2 linked regions of the Methylorubrum populi genome follow. The protein of the gene in region 2 interacts with the protein of the main gene of each other region in a pairwise test. Links are inferred from orthologs where the notes say so. Each region holds a gene or a part of one and is shown on either strand. Other genes may lie near its edges.

Region 1 (8,214 bases), 2.5 Mb from region 2 along the record:
CATCGAGAAGTTCGAGCCGGTGCCGGAGCCGTACTTGAACAGGCGGGCCTCACGCACCCACAGGTCCATGATGCCGCCCTCGTTGACGAGGTCGTCCTGCACCGACTGGATGAAGCAGGCATGCGGCTGCGGGTGCTCGTAGGCCGTGGCCGACTTCGTCAGCGCGCCGGTCTTCGGGTCGCAGTAGAAATGGCCCTGGCTCGGGCCGTCGATGCCGTAGGCCCAGTGCAGGCCGGTGTTGAACCATTGCGGCGAGTTCGGCGCCACCATCTGGCGGGCGAGCATGAAGCGCAGCTCGTCCATGAAGGCCGAGGCGTCTTCCTCCGAGGAGAAGTAGCCGCCCTTCCAGCCCCAGTAGGTCCAGCAGCCGGCCAGGCGATCGAACACCTGGGTCGACGAAATCTCGGAGACGAAGCGCTCCTCCTCGGGCAGCGCGCCGAGCGCGGCCTCGTCCGGCACGGAGCGCCACAGGAAGGAGGGAACGCTGTTCTCCTCGACCCGCTTCAGGCGGGCGGGGACGCCGGCCTTGCGAAAATACTTTTGGGCCAGGACGTCGGCGGCGACCTGGCTCCAGCTCTCGGGCACGGAAATGCCGTCGAGCCGGAAGACGATCGAGCCGTCCGGGTTGCGGATCTCGCTCACCGCCTTGCGGAAGGCGATGGACGCGTAGGGAGACTGGCCTGCCGTGGTGTAGCGCCGCTCGAACCGCATGAATCCCTCTCCCTCGGAGCCAAGCGACCCCGTGCCGCGGCGCGGGCCGCGGTTCATGGATGAAAAGCCGGAATGCCCTCGGCCGGTTCGTGGCCCCGCATGCGATGCGTTGGGAGCCTGTCCGTCACGCGGAAACGGGGTCTTTCGCAAACCCCGCCGAACCGTCCGAAGCGATGCCCGGACCTTACGTCCGGGTGGCCATCTGCGTCAATAACTAGTGCCGGCTACCCGTGTTCCGCGCTAGATGTTGTGTTCTGCAGGATAATCCTGTGGATATCCGGAACGGTTCGCTAAGTGGCCTTTCGGCTTCATCGAATCCGCCGGGAAATTTTTTCGGTCCACAGGCGACAGCACGGTTCCGGCTGCCCATAACGGGGCCGAACAGGGTTAACGGGCGCGCGAGACAGGCGGAGCGTGCCGAAAATGCGACAGCGGCGCGGGGTGCTGGACTCGCGCCCGCGTGACGACCATAACGGCCCGGCGACGGCGCCGCGGACCCGTCGCTTGCCGGAGGAACCATGGCCCTCAAGGACACGCTGCTGCGCATCTTCACGTGGTGGAACGGGCAGACGATGTCGCTCGCGCTCTACACGGCGCGCAGCGGCCAGTTCGTCGGTTCGGACGAACTCGGCAACAAGTACTACAAGGCGCTCGGCCCGCTGATCGACCGCTCGGTCGGCCCGGAGCGGCGCTGGGTGGTCTATAACGGCTACGCCGACGCCTCCCGCGTGCCGCCGGGCTGGCGCGCGTGGCTGTGCCACAACGGCGACACGCCTCCGAGCGAGGAGGATTACAAGCCCCGCGAGTGGCAGAAGGCCCACGAGGAGAACCTCACGGGCACGGCGGCGGCCTACCGGCCGAAAGGCTCGCAGCTCTCCTGGGGCGCACGGCCCGCCGCGACCGGCGACTACGTGCCGTGGACGCCGGGCGAGTAGCTCCTTTTCGGGCGTCCTGATCGCTCGGGTACTGCGCCGGCTTGCCGGTGAACGGATCGCCGCGTCGGGCCTTGTCCCTCCATCGAAGGATGAAGGGCGAAACCCATGCGAGCGACGACGTTGGCCCTGCTGCTGTGCCTCGGCACCGGCGCCGTGCAGGCTCAGGAGGCCGATGCGCAGGCGCAGGCCGAACTGACGCCGGTCCTGAAATCCGAAAACCTCGTCTTCAACGGCATCACCCGCTCGAAGGACGGGCGGCTGTTCTCCCCCTTCCAGCGCCAGCAGAAGGACAAGGGGATCGAGCTCGGTGAGTGGGTGGACGGCAAGCCGGTGCCCTATCCGGACGCGGCCTGGAACGGCTGGAAGACCGGCGAGGACGCGTCCAAGGCCTTCGTCGGCGTCAACGCCATCCGCATCGGTCCGGACGGCGATCTCTGGGTGATCGACAAGGGCGCGGCCGAACTCGGCGGGGCGCCGCTGCCCGGCGGGCCGAAGCTCGTGCAGATCGACCTCTCGGCCAACAAGGTCCGCAAGGTCTTCCCGCTGGAGAAGGCGACCACGGACAAGAGCTTCATCGACGATTTCCGCTTCAACGGCCGCAAGGTCTACCTGACCGATGCCGGCCAGCCCGGCATCCTCGTGCTCGACCTCGACGACGGCACGCTCCGGCGCGTGCTCGACGGGCATCCCTCGACGGTGGCGCAGCGCCCGCTCACCGGCGAGAACAAGGTGCTGCTCGACGCGAAGGACAAGCCGATCGCGATCCATGCCGACCAGCTCGAAGTCTCGCCGGACGGCAAGTGGTTCACCTACCAAGCCTGCACCGGCCCGCTCTATCGGATCGAGACCAGGTGGCTCGACGATGCGAATGTGAGCGATGCAGAGCGAGGCAAGCATGTCGCGCTGTTCGCCGCCACCGTCTCGACCGGCGGCACGGCGATCGATGCCGAGGGCAATATCTACGCCTCCGACACCGACAATCTGCGGATCCTGAAATTCGCGCCCGACGGCACGCAGAGCACCCTGGTGCAGGACCCGCGGCTGGTCTGGGTCGATGCGATGTGGATCGACGAGGAGGGCGGCCTCTGGCTTCCGGCGGCGCAGATGAACCGCAGCAAGGGCATGAACGGCGGCACGTCGAAGATTGCGTTTCCGACGACGATCTTCCGCATGTCGATTGGCGCCAAGCCGGTGCGGAACTAGGAGGGACGGTCCGGCCGCCCTTTTTCCACCACCCTTCGGGTGTTGGAACGGCCGGACGTTCCCCGGCCGCGACGGCCGGCTCCAGACTCAAGAGGGCGCCTTGAGCCGCATCCCCGCTACCGTTCTGCGCCGGACCGCGCTCGGCACGCTGGCGCTGATCCTGTCCGCGCTGCCGGCCTCCGCCGACAAGATCAAGAACCCGACCGCGGTGTTCTCCGGCCTCGACAAGATCACCGGCCGGATCGTGACCTTCGAGGTCTCCATCGACGAGACGGTGCAGTTCGGCGCCCTGCAACTCACGCCGCGGGTCTGCTACTCGCGCCCGCCCACCGAGACGCCGAAGACCACGGCCTTCCTCGAAGTCGACGAGGTGACGCTCGACAGCAAGTACCGGCGCATCTTCACGGGCTGGATGTTCGCGGCGAGTCCGGGGCTCCACGCCATCGAGCACCCGATCTACGACGTGTGGCTGACCGATTGTAAGGGCGGCACCGACGTGATCGCCGAGGCCAAGGAGCAGGAGGACGTGCCCGCGCTCGCTTCCCGCCAGGAGAAGCCGAAGAAGAAGGGCGTGGACCCGACCAAGACGGCGCAACAGGTCAACCAGAACGGCCAAGTGGACGTCGAGGGCCCGCGCGGCGTGCCGGTCCAGCCCAAGCAGAAGCCCTCGCGGAAATTCTTCCCGAACAACGAGGGCCCTGCGCCGGCCCCGCCGCCTCCGCGCGAGCCGCAATCGATCTTCGACGCGATCTTCCGCTAGCGCATCGTGCTGGATATCGGATCCAGCACGATGCGCTAGGCTATTGTTTTTGCATCATCTTTTTCCGAAAGCCGGAAACCACCTTTCGGGATGATGCTCTAGAGCGCATTCCGACGAACCGGCCTGATGCCATCAGGTCGGATGCTCCGGACGTCTCCTACGAAGCCAGCCGCTGCCGCGAGGTCATGAACGGTCCGTCCGGCTGGCGGGCGGCGGCGAAGGTGCCGAGCCCGACCGGGCGCGGCATGCCGACATAGATCGCCTCCATCCCGCCGGAGAGGCGGTAGGCCTCGTGCCAGAAACCGTTTCCGGCGGCATCGCGGCTGAAATCCCGCCACCACGTCTTGTGCGGGTCAGAGCGGGTGAAGGCCTCCAGACTCTCGAGATCGCGCCAGTACTGTCGCATCCCGATATGGTTGAGGCCGTAGACGAGGTTCTCGTGTGCGAGCAGCCCGTCGGGCATCTCCCGCTGCACGCGCGCCAGGCCACGCCCGATGCCGAGCAGCGCCAGCAAGCCCCGCAGCCGGCTGACCCGGAAGCCGAGATAGACCACCACGAGGCCGGGATAGGCCGAGAGGTCGACCGAGTCCCGCCGGGGCCGGCGGCTCGCGCCCGCTTGCTCGTCCGTCATCGGCATGGCATCCACTCCATGTTTACGGTGTAATCATAGGTCTCTTGCTTACAGTGTCAACATTCGAGCGCGAGCCGAATCCCGCCAAGGGCGGTTATCACCATGGCGAACTGCGCGAGGCGCTGGTCGCGGCCGGCCTGTCGATCTTGGAGGAGGGCGGCGATGCGTCCGCCCTCGGATTGCGCGAGGCGGCGCGGCGGGCCGGCGTCTCGGCCATGGCGCCCTACCGGCACTTCCCCGACAAGGACGCCCTGCTCGCGGCGGTGGCGACGATCGGGTTCGAGCGGCTGCGTGCGGCGCTGGAGGCGGCCGACAGGGCAGGGGAGGGCGAGGAAACGAAACGGGATGCGCTGTACGCTCAAGGGCAGGCCTACGTCGCCTTCGCCTGCGCCCAGCCCGGCCTATTCCGCCTGATGTTCTCGGCCCGCTCGGGCGGAGCGCGGCCTCAAGCCCTGTGCGAAGCCTCCGCCGCGGCCTACGCGGTGCTGTCCGACCGGGTCGCGACGCTGGTGCCGGCGGCCGCGGCGGCGGAGGAAGCCCTGCGATCCTGGGCGCTGGTCCACGGCATCGCCTCGCTCGCCATCGACGGCATGGTCGGCGAGGCGGTGCGCACCGACCCCCAGGCCGCCGCCGCGCTCGCCCACCGGCTGCTGAGACTCGAACCGATCTCGGGATGAGGACGAATCCGGGATTCAGACGGGATCGCCCGGTCGTCGCCAGGGCTCTGTCCTGAACCCGCGAAGGGACGCGTCCTTTCGAAGCCTCGACTATGGGTGGGTGCTGCCAATCCCGAGGGCGGCCAGGGCTTCGGTGCCGCGAAAGCCCCGGTCGCGCGGGCCCCACTCGGCCCGCTCGGTGATCGCGGCGGCGAGCTGGCGCTTGTAGATGTGGCGCGGCACCTCCTCGACGCCGAACTGGCTCAGGTGCTCCGTCAGGAACTGCGTATCGGCGAGCCGGTAGCCGCCCGCGCGGAGCCGGGCCACGAGGTGGACCAGGGCGACCTTCGAGGCGTCGCGCACCTCGTGGAACATGCTCTCGCCGAAGAAGGCGGCTCCGAGGGACACGCCGTAGAGCCCGCCCGCGAGCCGCCCCTCGTGGTAGACCTCGATCGTGTGGCAATGGCCGAGATCGAACAGGGCACCGTAGAGATCGCGGATGCGGGCGTTGATCCAGGTGCGGGTGGTGTCCCGGCGCGGGGCGGCGCAGCCGTCGATCACCGCGTCGAAATCCCGGTCGCTCACGACCTCGAACAGGTCGGAGCGCACGGTGCGGGCGAGCCGGCGGGGAACGTGGAAGCGGTCGAGGGGCAGCACGCCGCGGGCCCGGGGCTCGACCCAGTAGATCGTCGGATCATCCGCATCCTCGGCCATCGGGAAGATCCCGGCGGCATAGGCCTTGAGCAGGATGTCGGGCGTGATGTCCACGGGATGCCTGTCGTGCATCGGAGCGTTGTCGCGCGCTCCCGGCCCGAGCGCCAGCCGGCACTCGGGCGCAGGCGTGACGAGGAGGCGGGCGTGACAGGGCGTTGAGCCCTGTCCTCTCAGCGCCGCAGCTCGACGCCGGCGGCCTCCTCGCGGGCGAGGAAGCTCTCGAGCCAGTGGATGTCGTACTGACCGTTCTGGACGTCGGCGTTGCGCACCAGCGTGCGGAACAGCGGCAGCGTCGTGTCGATGCCGTCGACCACGAACTCGTCGAGCGCCCGGCGCAGGCGCATCAGGCACTCGTTGCGGGTGCGCCCGTGCACGATCAGCTTGCCGATCAGCGAGTCGTAGTGCGGCGGGATCCGGTAGCCCTGGAAGGCGGCCGAATCGACCCGCACGCCGAGACCGCCCGGCGGATGGAAATAGGTGATCAGCCCCGGCGAGGGGCGGAAGGTCGACGGGTGCTCGGCATTGATCCGGCACTCGATGGCATGGCCCTCGACCCTGATGTCTTCTTGCCCCACCGACAGGCCGCCGCCGGCCGCGACCCGGATCTGCTCGTTCACGAGGTCGATCCCGGTGATCATCTCGGTGACGGGATGCTCCACCTGGATGCGGGTGTTCATCTCGATGAAGTAGAACCGCCCGTCCTCGTAGAGGAACTCGATGGTGCCGGCGCCGAGATAGCTCAGTTCACGCATCGCGTTGGCGCAGATGCCACCGATCTCGGCCCGCATTTCGGCGTTGAGCGCGGGCGAGCCGCCCTCTTCCCAGACCTTCTGGTGACGGCGCTGGAGCGAGCAGTCGCGCTCGGCCAGATGCACGGCGCCGCCGCGCCCGTCGCCGAGGATCTGCACCTCGATGTGGCGCGGCTTGGTCAGGTACTTCTCGAGGTAGACCGCGTCGTCGCCGAAGGCGGCCTTGGCCTCGGTGCGGGCCATGTCGAGGGCCTGCTCCAGCTCGGCTTCCGAGCGGGCGACCTTCATGCCGCGCCCGCCGCCGCCGGAGGCCGCCTTCACCAGAACCGGATAGCCGATCTCGGCGGCGACCCGCTTGGCCTCGTCGGGGTCGGAGACGCCGCCCTCCGAGCCCGGCACGCAGGGGATGCCGAGGCGCTTGGCGGTGCGCTTGGCCTCGATCTTGTCGCCCATCACCCGGATATGCTCGGCCTTGGGGCCGATGAAGCCGATATTGTGATGCGCCAGAACCTCGGCGAAGCGGGCGTTCTCCGACAGGAAGCCGTAACCCGGATGGACGGCATCCGACCCGGTGATCTCGCAGGCGGCGATGATCGAGGGAATGTTCAGGTAGCTGTCGCGGGCGGCCGGCGGGCCGATGCAGACGCTCTCGTCGGCGAGCCGCACATGCATGGCGTCGGCATCGGCGGTCGAGTGGACCGCGACGGTGGCGATACCGAGCTCCTTGGCCGCCCGCAGGATGCGAAGCGCGATCTCGCCGCGGTTGGCGATCAGGATCTTGTCGAACATCGCGGGGAGGCTACTCGAGAACGAGGAGGGCTTCGCCGTACTCGACCGGCATCCCGTCCTCGACGAAGATCGCGGTCACCGTACCGGCGCGGGGCGCGACGATTTCATTGAAGGTCTTCATCGCCTCGACCAGCAGCAGCTTGTCGCCGGCCTGGACCTTGGTGCCGATCTCGATGAACGGCTTCGCGTCGGGGGACGGCCGCAGATAGGCGGTGCCGACCATGGGGGAGGGGACCGCGCCGGGATGGCCGGCGCCGGATTTGGCGGGCGCGGGCGCCATGGCGGCGGGGGGGACGGCGACGGGCGCTGCCGCCGCTACCGCGGCCGGGGCGGCGGGCGCGACCTGAACCGAGACCGCCTCGATCCTGCGGGCGACGCGGATGCGCAAGTCACCCTTCTCGACCTCGATCTCGCTCAGATCGGTCTCGGCGACCATCCGGGCGAGCTCGCGCACCAGTTCGGGATCGAAGGGTTCGTTCTTGGCCATCGGCTCTTGGTTCACGTCAGGAGGCGGACGGGAGCTGTCCGCGCAGGAGATGGGCGAGGGCATCGAGCCCGACAATGTAGCTGTGGGGACCGAAACCCGAAATCACACCGGCGCAGACCGGGGCGATCCGCGATACGTGCCGGAATTCCTCGCGGGCATGGACGTTCGAGAGGTGGATTTCCACCGCCGTCACCCCCGCGCCCTTGATCGCATCGCGCAGTGCGATCGATGTGTGCGTGTAGGCGGCGGCGTTGATGAGCACCCCGGCTCCGGCGGCCCCCGCCTCCTGCACGAACGTCACCAGTTCGCCCTCGTGATTCGTCTGACGGAAGGTCAGGGCGATATCGAGGCGGGCTGCGCGTTCCCGCAGGCTCTGCTCGATATCGGCGAGGGTCGCCGCGCCGTAGATGCCGGGCTCGCGCGTGCCGAGGAGGTTGAGGTTCGGCCCGTTGAGGCAGTGGATCGCGATCATGCCGTCCGGCTTCGTCGGCCGGAGGCTTCGCGAACCGCCCGGCGGGATGGGCGGTCTTAGACGAGGGAGTCGGGGCGCGACAAGGGCGCTTGTCGGCCGGCGGCCCG
Region 2 (8,082 bases):
CGCAGCGGCCAGCCCTTGGCGAGCGCCGCGTCGAGCTTCGGGTCGATCGCGCGCTGCTCCTCCACGGCGCCGCGCAGCACGTCGCGGAAGAACGCGGTCTCGGCCGGGGGATGGACGACGCCGTCGATCTCCTGGCCGATCCAGAAGGCCTCGAACTCGGCGAGCGCGTCGATCACGCCCTTGTCCGAGATCTCCATCTCGTAGAGCGCCTGCACCACGGCGAGGCGGGCGCCGGTACGGGTGTTCGGTTTCGACGAGGCCGGCGTCTGGGCCGGCGGCGCGGCGGGTTCGGTCATCGGGCGGGTTCCAGATTGGCGGCGCGCTTGATGGCGAGGAGGCTCAGCGCCGCCTCCGCCGCACCGCCGCCCTTGTTCATGTCGGAGACCCGGGCACGGGCGAGCGCCTGCTCCATGGTCTCCACGGTGAGGATGCCGTTGCCGAGCGGCAGGTGCTCGGACACGGAGAGGTCCATCAGCGCGCGGGCGCTCTCGCCCGCGACGATGTCGTAGTGCCCCGTCTCGCCGCGGATGACGCAGCCGAGCGCCACCGCCGCGTCGTAGGGGCCGCCGGCCTTGCGGCCCGCCTCCATCAGGATCGCGATGGCGGCCGGAATTTCGAGGGCACCCGGGACCGTAAAGACCCGCGCCTCGGCGCCGACCGCCTCGATGGCCGCCCGGGCCCCTGCCAGCAGCTCGTCGGCGACGTCGTCGTAGTAGCGCGCCTCAACCACCAGCACACGGGTGCCGGCCAAGCTCTCAAGAATGCTTTTGGGCGCGTCCGCGTCCCGGCGTTGGGAGACCATGCGTGTGACGTTCCGGGCTGCGTTCGCGAAAGTTCGGGGCGGGCCGGAGGGTTAGCCCAAGTGCCGCGCGCTCCACAAGCGCCGCGGGACGCAGGCCGCGCGCGCCCGCGGCGCAGTACCGCCGCGCGCCACACCGGTCCCGGCCCGGAGATCCCTCGCATTTTGATTGAACCGGAGAGGTTTGGCCCATCACATCGAGGAGAAGCGCCGCCGTCACAACCTGCGATGAGCGCGGTTAACCCGTCCGAAGTCGTTACCGGCGATAGATTCCCCGACGCGAGTTGTGGGCCCTCGAATGGCGGTCCCGCACGGGAGACGGGGGTTATCCGGCATGGCGGCCCAGCGGGTGCGAAGGTCCGAGACGGCACCGATCCCGATCGCGGCGGCAGCCGCGTCTCCCCTGGCGCCGCCGCTGGTGATCGATCTCGACGGCACGCTGCTGCGCACGGATCTGCTCCTCGAAGGGATCATCGCGCTGCTGCGGCGCAATCCGCTGATGCTGCTGGCGATGCTGCTGTGGCTGCCGCGGGGCCGGGCCTTCTTCAAGCGCCGCATCGCGGAGGGCGCCGGACTCGACATCGCGGCCCTGCCGGCCAACGAGGCGCTGCTTGCCCATATCGAGGCGCGGAAGGCCGCGGGTCAGGAGATCGTGCTCGCCACCGCCGCCGACGAGCTGATGGCACTGCGGGCGCTGCGGCGCTTTCCCGTCTTCGATCGGGTGGTGGCGAGCGACGGGGTTCGGAACCTGAAGGGGGAGGCCAAGGCGGCCCAGCTCCGGGCGCTCTACCCGCAGGGCTTCGACTACGCGGGCGATGCCGCCGCCGACCTGCCGGTCTGGGCCGCCGCGCGCCGGGTGATCGTGGTGGGGGCGTCCCCCGGCGTGCTGCGGGCGGCCCGGCGGCTCGGCAAACCGGTCGAGGAGTTTCCCGCGGCCTCGCGCGCCCGTGCGCTGCTCAGGGCCCTGCGCCCGCACCAGTGGGCCAAGAATGCCCTGGTCTTCCTGCCGCTCGTGCTCGGCGGCCGGGCCGGGGAGGCGCAGGCCTGGGCAAGCGCCTTCCTGGCCTTCCTCGCGCTCGGGCTCGTCGCCTCGGCGAGCTACCTGTTGAACGACCTGCTCGATCTCTCCCACGATCGGGCCCACTGGTCGAAGCGCGTGCGTCCCCTGGCGAGCGGCCGGCTTCCGATCGCCACCGGCCTGGTGGCGCTCGTCGTCGGCTTCATCGGCGGGCTCGCGGTCGCGGCCTGTGCAGGGACGGCGGTGCTCACCGGCGTGCTCGCCTATCTCGCTCTGACGCTGACCTATTCCGCGTGGCTCAAGCGGGTGCCGATGCTCGACGCGTTGACGCTCGGGAGCCTGTTCACCCTGCGCATCGCCGTCGGCGTCGCGGCGGTCGCGGTGGCGTGGTCGCCCTGGCTTCTCACCTTCTCGATGTTCCTGTTCACCTCGCTGTGCTTCGCCAAGCGCCACACGGAACTGCGCGGCGCCGTGCGGCGCGGCCAGGCCGGCACCATCGCCGGGCGCGGTTACCAGCCGGCCGACGAGGCGGTGGTGCTCGCCTTCGGCGTCGCCGCCGGCCTCTCCAGCGTCGTCATCTTCATTCTCTATCTGGCCAATGAGGCGTTCCACCACGCCGCGCTCGCCGCGCCGCTGACCCTGTGGAGCTTCCCGCTGATCCTCGTCCTGTTCCTGGGCCGGGTCTGGCTGCTGGCGGGGCGGGATGCGCTCCACGACGATCCGGTCGCCTTCGCGATCAAAGACCGCCCGAGCCTCGCGCTCGCGGGCATGGCCGGGATCGCCTTCGCCGCGGCCGCCTTCGGCCTGCCGCCGGGCCTCGTCCCGTGATCGGCAGCGAGGTCGTCCGCTTCCTCATCGCCGGCGGCTCGGCGACGGCGATCAACTGGCTCACGCGGATCCCGCTCTCCCTCGTACTGCCCTTCGAGGCGGCGCTGCTGGCCGCCTACGGCCTCAGCATGGCCGCGTCGTTCTGGCTCTATCGGGCCTTCGTCTTCCGGGCGGCGTCGCGGGGATCGCTGCGGGGGCAGGTCTGGCTGTTCCTAGCGGTGAACGCCGTCGGCGCGTCCGTCGTGCTCGTGGTGAGCACGGTGGCACTCGCGGGCCTGACCGTCCTGCTGCCGAATCTGAAGCTGCCGGTCGCCCAGGCGCTCGCCCACGGCCTCGGCATCGCGGTGGGCGCCGTGGCGAACTATCTCGGCCACCGGCTCCTCACCTTCGCCGCGGGCGCCCGGCCCGCGTCCCAGAGCCTGTAGTCAGAGCCTGTAGACCGAGAGCAGCGTCACCACGGCGAGGTTCGACACCACGGTTCGAGAGCTACCGGCCGGCCCAGTTCCAGACGCTGCTCGACGAGCACAACGCCGACTTCAAGGATCAGGGCGTCGAGGTCATCGGCACGGAGACCGACAAGCAGGTCGATTTCCCAACCGACCTGCTCAAGGTCACCGAGTATCCGGCGACCTACGAGGGTAAACCGACGGTGCTGCGTTACCTCTCGGTCGTGCCGAAGACCGAGGGCGATCGCTATCTGCTGGTGAGCTACTGGGCCTCGCCCGCGGGCGACAAGGCGCATGACGGCGAGGTCCAGACGATCCTCAACAGCCTCGCCGCCGCCTATGCCGGCCCGTGAGCGGGATGACCCTCAGGTTTTCGCCTGGAGCAAGCCGCGCGTCTCGGCGAGCCGCGCGGCATAGCGAGCCAGGAGATCGACTTCGAGATTGATCCGGTCCCCTGCGCGGCGCTCCTCCCAGGTCGTGACCGAGAGGCTGTGCGGGATCAGCAGCACCGAGAAGTCGGCACCCGAGACCGCGTTTACGGTGAGCGAGGTGCCGTCGAGGCAGATCGAGCCCTTCTCGGCGATGAAGCCGGCGAGCGCCGTCGGCGCCCGCAGGGTGAAGCGCTCGCTCGCGCCCCACGGATTGTCCCCGGCCGTGACGGTCTCGCGGGCGAGGATCTCGGCGATGCCGTCGACATGGCCGGTGACGAGGTGGCCGCCGAGTTCGTCGCCGAGCTTGAGCGAGCGTTCGAGGTTGACCCGCGTACCCTCGCGCCAGGCTCCGACCGTGGTGCGGGCCAGGGTCTCGGCGGCGGCATCGACCGCGAAGCGGCAGCCCGTCCCGTGCGGCTCCACGGCGACGGCGGTGAGGCAGGGGCCGGAGCAGGCGATCGAGGCGCCCAGCGCGATGCCGGCGGGATCGTAGGCACTCTCGATGACGATCCGGCGTAGGCGCTCCGAGCCCTCCACCGAGACGACTCGGCCGACATCGCTGACGAGCCCGGTGAACATGTCAGATCCTCTCGTAGGTGACCGCCGTGTCGGGGCCGAAGTCGCGGCTCTCGACCGCGTTCAGGGAGCCGTCGGCGAGGCGGCGGGCGAGGTTGGGCCCGAGGGCAGGCAGGCCGCCGGCCTCGCCCAGCGTGACGGGGCCTGTGATGAGCGTGCAGGCATCGATGAGATCGTGCGCGGCGAGCGCGTCGGCAAGCGCCGGACCGCCCTCGCTGCAGATCCGCGTCAGGCCGCGTTCGGCCAGGGCCCTCAGGGCGGCGGACAGATCGATGCGGCCCTGCGCGTCGGTGGGAACGAAGGCGAGTTCGACGCCGAAGGAAGCGAGCATCCGCCTTGCATGGGCCGGAGCGCCCCGACCGGTCAGCACCAGTGTCGGCAGATCGCGGGCCCCGCGCACGAGATGGCTCGCGGGATTGAGGCGAAGCGTCGAGTCGAGAACGATCCGCAGCGGCGAGCGCTCGGCGAGCCCCGGCAGCCGCACGGTCAGCGACGGGTCGTCGGCCCGGGCCGTGCCGATGCCGACCATGATCGCGTCGGCATGCGCCCGCCATAGATGCACCGCCCCGTCGGCGATGGCACCGGTGATCTTCAGCCGCTCGCCGGTCGAGGGGGCTGCGAAGCCGTCGCGGGTGCGGGCGAGCTTGAGGTGGAGGCTCGGGCGCCCCTTCGTGACCCGGCTGAAATGGCCGCGATGGTCGCGGGCAGCCTCCTCGCGCAGCAATCCGGTCTCGACCGTGATCCCGGCCGCACGCAACCCCGCATGGCCGCGCCCGGCAACCCGCGGATCGGGGTCCTCGATCGCGGTGACGACGCGGGCGATCCCGGCGGCGATCGTCGCGTCGGTGCAGGGCGGCGTACGGCCGTGATGCGAGCAGGGCTCCAGGGTGACGTAGAGCGTGGCGCCGCGGGCGGCCTCGCCGGCCATGGCGAGCGCCAGGGGCTCCGCGTGCGGACGCCCACCGACGGCCGTCACCGCCTGCCCGACGATGCGGCCCTGGGCGACCACGACCGCGCCGACGCTCGGATTGGGCCAGGTTCGGCCGAGATTGCGCCGACCCAGGGCCAGGGCGAGACGCATGGCGCGCCGATCGAGGGCTGCCTGCTGGGACGCGTCCACGGCTCGCCCCGTCACATCGACTTCCGAGCGGGCCGGCGGCGGCGCGGGACGGCCTCCTCGTCCGGCTGCGCGGGCGCGGCCTGCTCGTCATCGGGAAGCGGAACGTCGCCCTCCAGCCGGCCGCCGAGGGTGCCGAGCAGATCCTGGAAGTCCTGCGCTTCGCGGAAATTCTTGTAGACCGAGGCGAAGCGGACATAGGCGACGTCGTCGAGGCCCTTCAGGCCCTCCATCACCGCCTCGCCGATGGCCTCGCTGGTGACCTCGCCCTCTCCGCCGCTCTCCAGGCGCCGGGTGATGCCGCTGACGAGGCGCTCCACCCGCTCGGGATCGACCGTGCGCTTGCGCAGGGCGACATCGATCGAGCGCTGGAGCTTGTCGCGGTCGAACGGCACGCGCTTGCCCGAGCGCTTGAGCACGACGAGTTCGCGCAGCTGCACCCGCTCGAAGGTCGTGAAGCGTCCGCCGCAATCCGGGCAGACGCGGCGGCGGCGGATCGCCGAGGAATCCTCGCTCGGCCGCGAATCCTTCACCTGCGTGTCGGGACCTCCGCAGAACGGACACCGCATCGCGCGCTCACCACCTCGTCCCGGACGCTCTCAAAAGCTGCCTCTCTCTGCCCCACTCGTCACTCAATTGCCAGGAGTCGGATCGCTCGGAACCGGCGCAGCGGGCGGCGCGCCACCGTCTCCGGGTTCGGCGCGGAAGAGGCTGCGGAGCGCCGCCGCCGTCGTGCCGGACGCGACGTCGGCGAGGGTGAGGCGGTCGAGTTCGAGGAAGAACGCCTGCTCGGCCGCGTCGAAAGCCCATTTGAGGCGGCACCGGCTGATCAGCGGGCAGGGATCGCGCCGGCAATCGACCACCGTGCCGATCCCCTCCAGCTCCGCCACGAGCCGTCCGAGCCGGATTTCCTGCGGATCCCGCGCGAGACGCACGCCGCCGGAGCGGCCCTGCCGCGCCTCGATGACGCCGGCCCGGACCAGAGCCTGAGCGATCTTCTGGAGGTGGTGCACGGAGATGCCGAAGCGCTGCGCGACGATCGGGGTCGCGATCCAGGCTCCCGGCTCGGCCAGCGTCAGACGCATCAGGAGACGAAGACCGTAATCCGTGTGTAACGAGAGATGCAGGAGCCCCCTCCCGAGCGGCGCCGCACAACCTTCAGACGAAGGCCGTTCCAGCGCACATCATTCCAAGGATGGAATGACCTGTACACTCCTTGAACTGAAAAACCTTGCATGGATTAACTTTGAGGCGGCCTTGAAACGTCAGCGGCCGCGAATCCAGGGGATCCGCGGCCGCACGGGCCCGCCGTTCGGGCGGGCCGAAGGAGCGTGTTCGATCTTAGTTGTAGATCGGGAACCGATCGGTCAGGGCGTGGACCTTCTCCTTGACCGCCGCCTCGACCGAAGCGTCGCCACCCTCGCCCTTCTCGGCGACACCGTCGAGAACCTCGACGATCAGCGAGCCGACCTGCTTGAACTCGGCAACGCCAAAGCCGCGGGTCGTGCTGGCGGGGGTGCCGAGGCGGATGCCGGAGGTGATGGTCGGCTTCTGCGGGTCGAACGGCACGCCGTTCTTGTTGCAGGTGATGTCGGCCCGCGAGAGCGCCGCCTCGGCCGCCTTGCCGGTCAGGCCCTTCCGCTGAAGGTCCACCAGCATCAGGTGGTTGTCGGTGCCGCCCGAGGTGATGTCGTAGCCGCCCGAGATGATGGTGTCGGCCAGCGCCTTGGCGTTGTCGATGACCTGCTTGGCGTAGATCTTGAACTCGGGCTTCAGCGCCTCGCCGAAGGCCACCGCCTTGGCGGCGATGACGTGCATCAGCGGGCCGCCCTGGAGGCCGGGGAAGATCGCCGAGTTGAACTTCTTGGCCAGCGCCTCGTCGTTCGTCAGGATCATGCCGCCGCGCGGGCCGCGCAGGGTCTTGTGGGTCGTCGTGGTGGCCACGTGGGCGTGCGGGAACGGCGACGGGTGCAGGCCCGCGGCGACGAGGCCGGCGAAGTGGGCCATGTCGACGAAGAAGTAGGCGCCGACCGAATCGGCGATCTCACGGAACTTCGCGAAGTCCCAGTGGCGCGGATAGCCCGAGCCGCCGGCGATGATCACCTTCGGCTTGTGCTCCTGGGCGAGGCGCTCGACCTGCTCCATGTCGATGCGCTGGTCCTCGCGGCGCACGGTGTAGGAGACCGGCTTGAACCACTTGCCCGAGACGTTCGGGGGGGCGCCGTGGGTGAGGTGGCCGCCGGCGGCGAGGTCGAGGCCGAGGAAGGTGTCGCCGGGCTGCATCAGGGCCATGAACACGCCCTGGTTCGCCTGGGAGCCGGAATTCGGCTGAACGTTGGCGAAGCCGCAGCCGAACAGGCGCTTGGCGCGGTCGATCGCCAGCTCCTCGGCGATGTCCACGAACTGGCAGCCGCCGTAGTAGCGCCGGCCCGGATAGCCCTCGGCGTACTTGTTGGTCAGCACGGAGCCCTGCGCTTCGAGCACGGCGCGCGAGACGATGTTCTCGGAGGCGATCAGCTCGATCTCGTGCTGCTGGCGACCGAGCTCCTGCGAGATGGCCTTCGCGATCTCGGGATCGGTCTCGGCAAGATGAGCCGAAAAGAAGGTATCGAGGGCGGTGTTGTCGGACACAGTTCCGGCGCTCATGAGCGTAGCCTCTTTTCCTTGTTTACGGGCAAACCCACCCGTTTCCCGTCGGCGTTCACGGGGGTGTTTTTCAGCCACTATTCGTACACGTCACGGAACGACAGGCCAAGCACAGGTGATTTTTCGCCTGTCTTCAAAATTTTTCACGGGACCGGCTCCGCTCCGCGGCACCGCAGCGCATCCGACCGGCCCCCGACGCGAAAACACCCGGCAGGGCCGGG

Evidence for each region.
Region 1: the proteins of ribD (region 2) and accC interact in binary tests that used the Escherichia coli proteins (3 or more experiments, as listed by UniProt). The link is inferred for Methylorubrum populi from one-to-one orthologs.

Annotation. Positions count from the first base shown.
Region 1 is NZ_AP014809.1:1,196,353-1,204,566, reverse strand. What follows is about bases 4,965-7,963. They hold accC (acetyl-CoA carboxylase biotin carboxylase subunit), read right to left. Parts: upstream 7,149-7,963; coding sequence 5,781-7,148; downstream 4,965-5,780. Other genes in these bases: aroQ (type II 3-dehydroquinate dehydratase), read right to left, coding at 7,652-7,963; accB (acetyl-CoA carboxylase biotin carboxyl carrier protein), read right to left, coding at 7,159-7,635; aat (leucyl/phenylalanyl-tRNA--protein transferase), read right to left, coding at 5,008-5,682. Also shown: MPPM_RS05625 (vitamin B12-dependent ribonucleotide reductase), read right to left, coding at 1-711; MPPM_RS05620 (NADH:ubiquinone oxidoreductase subunit NDUFA12), read left to right, coding at 1,230-1,646; MPPM_RS05615 (SMP-30/gluconolactonase/LRE family protein), read left to right, coding at 1,752-2,849; MPPM_RS05610 (DUF2155 domain-containing protein), read left to right, coding at 2,950-3,609; MPPM_RS05605 (monooxygenase family protein), read right to left, coding at 3,767-4,246; MPPM_RS05600 (TetR/AcrR family transcriptional regulator), read left to right, coding at 4,294-4,917; more of aroQ, read right to left, coding at 7,964-8,107. UniProt on the Escherichia coli protein: This protein is a component of the acetyl coenzyme A carboxylase complex; first, biotin carboxylase catalyzes the carboxylation of the carrier protein and then the transcarboxylase transfers the carboxyl group to form malonyl-CoA.
Region 2 is NZ_AP014809.1:3,729,978-3,738,059, forward strand. The notes cover bases 3,142-6,008. They hold ribD (bifunctional diaminohydroxyphosphoribosylaminopyrimidine deaminase/5-amino-6-(5-phosphoribosylamino)uracil reductase RibD), read right to left. Parts: upstream 5,180-6,008; coding sequence 4,103-5,179; downstream 3,142-4,102. Other genes in these bases: MPPM_RS28965 (hypothetical protein), read left to right, coding at 3,295-3,444; MPPM_RS17245 (riboflavin synthase), read right to left, coding at 3,457-4,101; nrdR (transcriptional regulator NrdR), read right to left, coding at 5,230-5,784; MPPM_RS17260 (RrF2 family transcriptional regulator), read right to left, coding at 5,848-6,008. In the rest of the region: transcription antitermination factor NusB, read right to left, coding at 1-296; ribH (6,7-dimethyl-8-ribityllumazine synthase), read right to left, coding at 293-802; MPPM_RS17230 (UbiA family prenyltransferase), read left to right, coding at 1,134-2,645; MPPM_RS17235 (GtrA family protein), read left to right, coding at 2,642-3,070; more of MPPM_RS17260, read right to left, coding at 6,009-6,342; glyA (serine hydroxymethyltransferase), read right to left, coding at 6,557-7,861. UniProt on the Escherichia coli protein: Converts 2,5-diamino-6-(ribosylamino)-4(3h)-pyrimidinone 5'-phosphate into 5-amino-6-(ribosylamino)-2,4(1h,3h)-pyrimidinedione 5'-phosphate.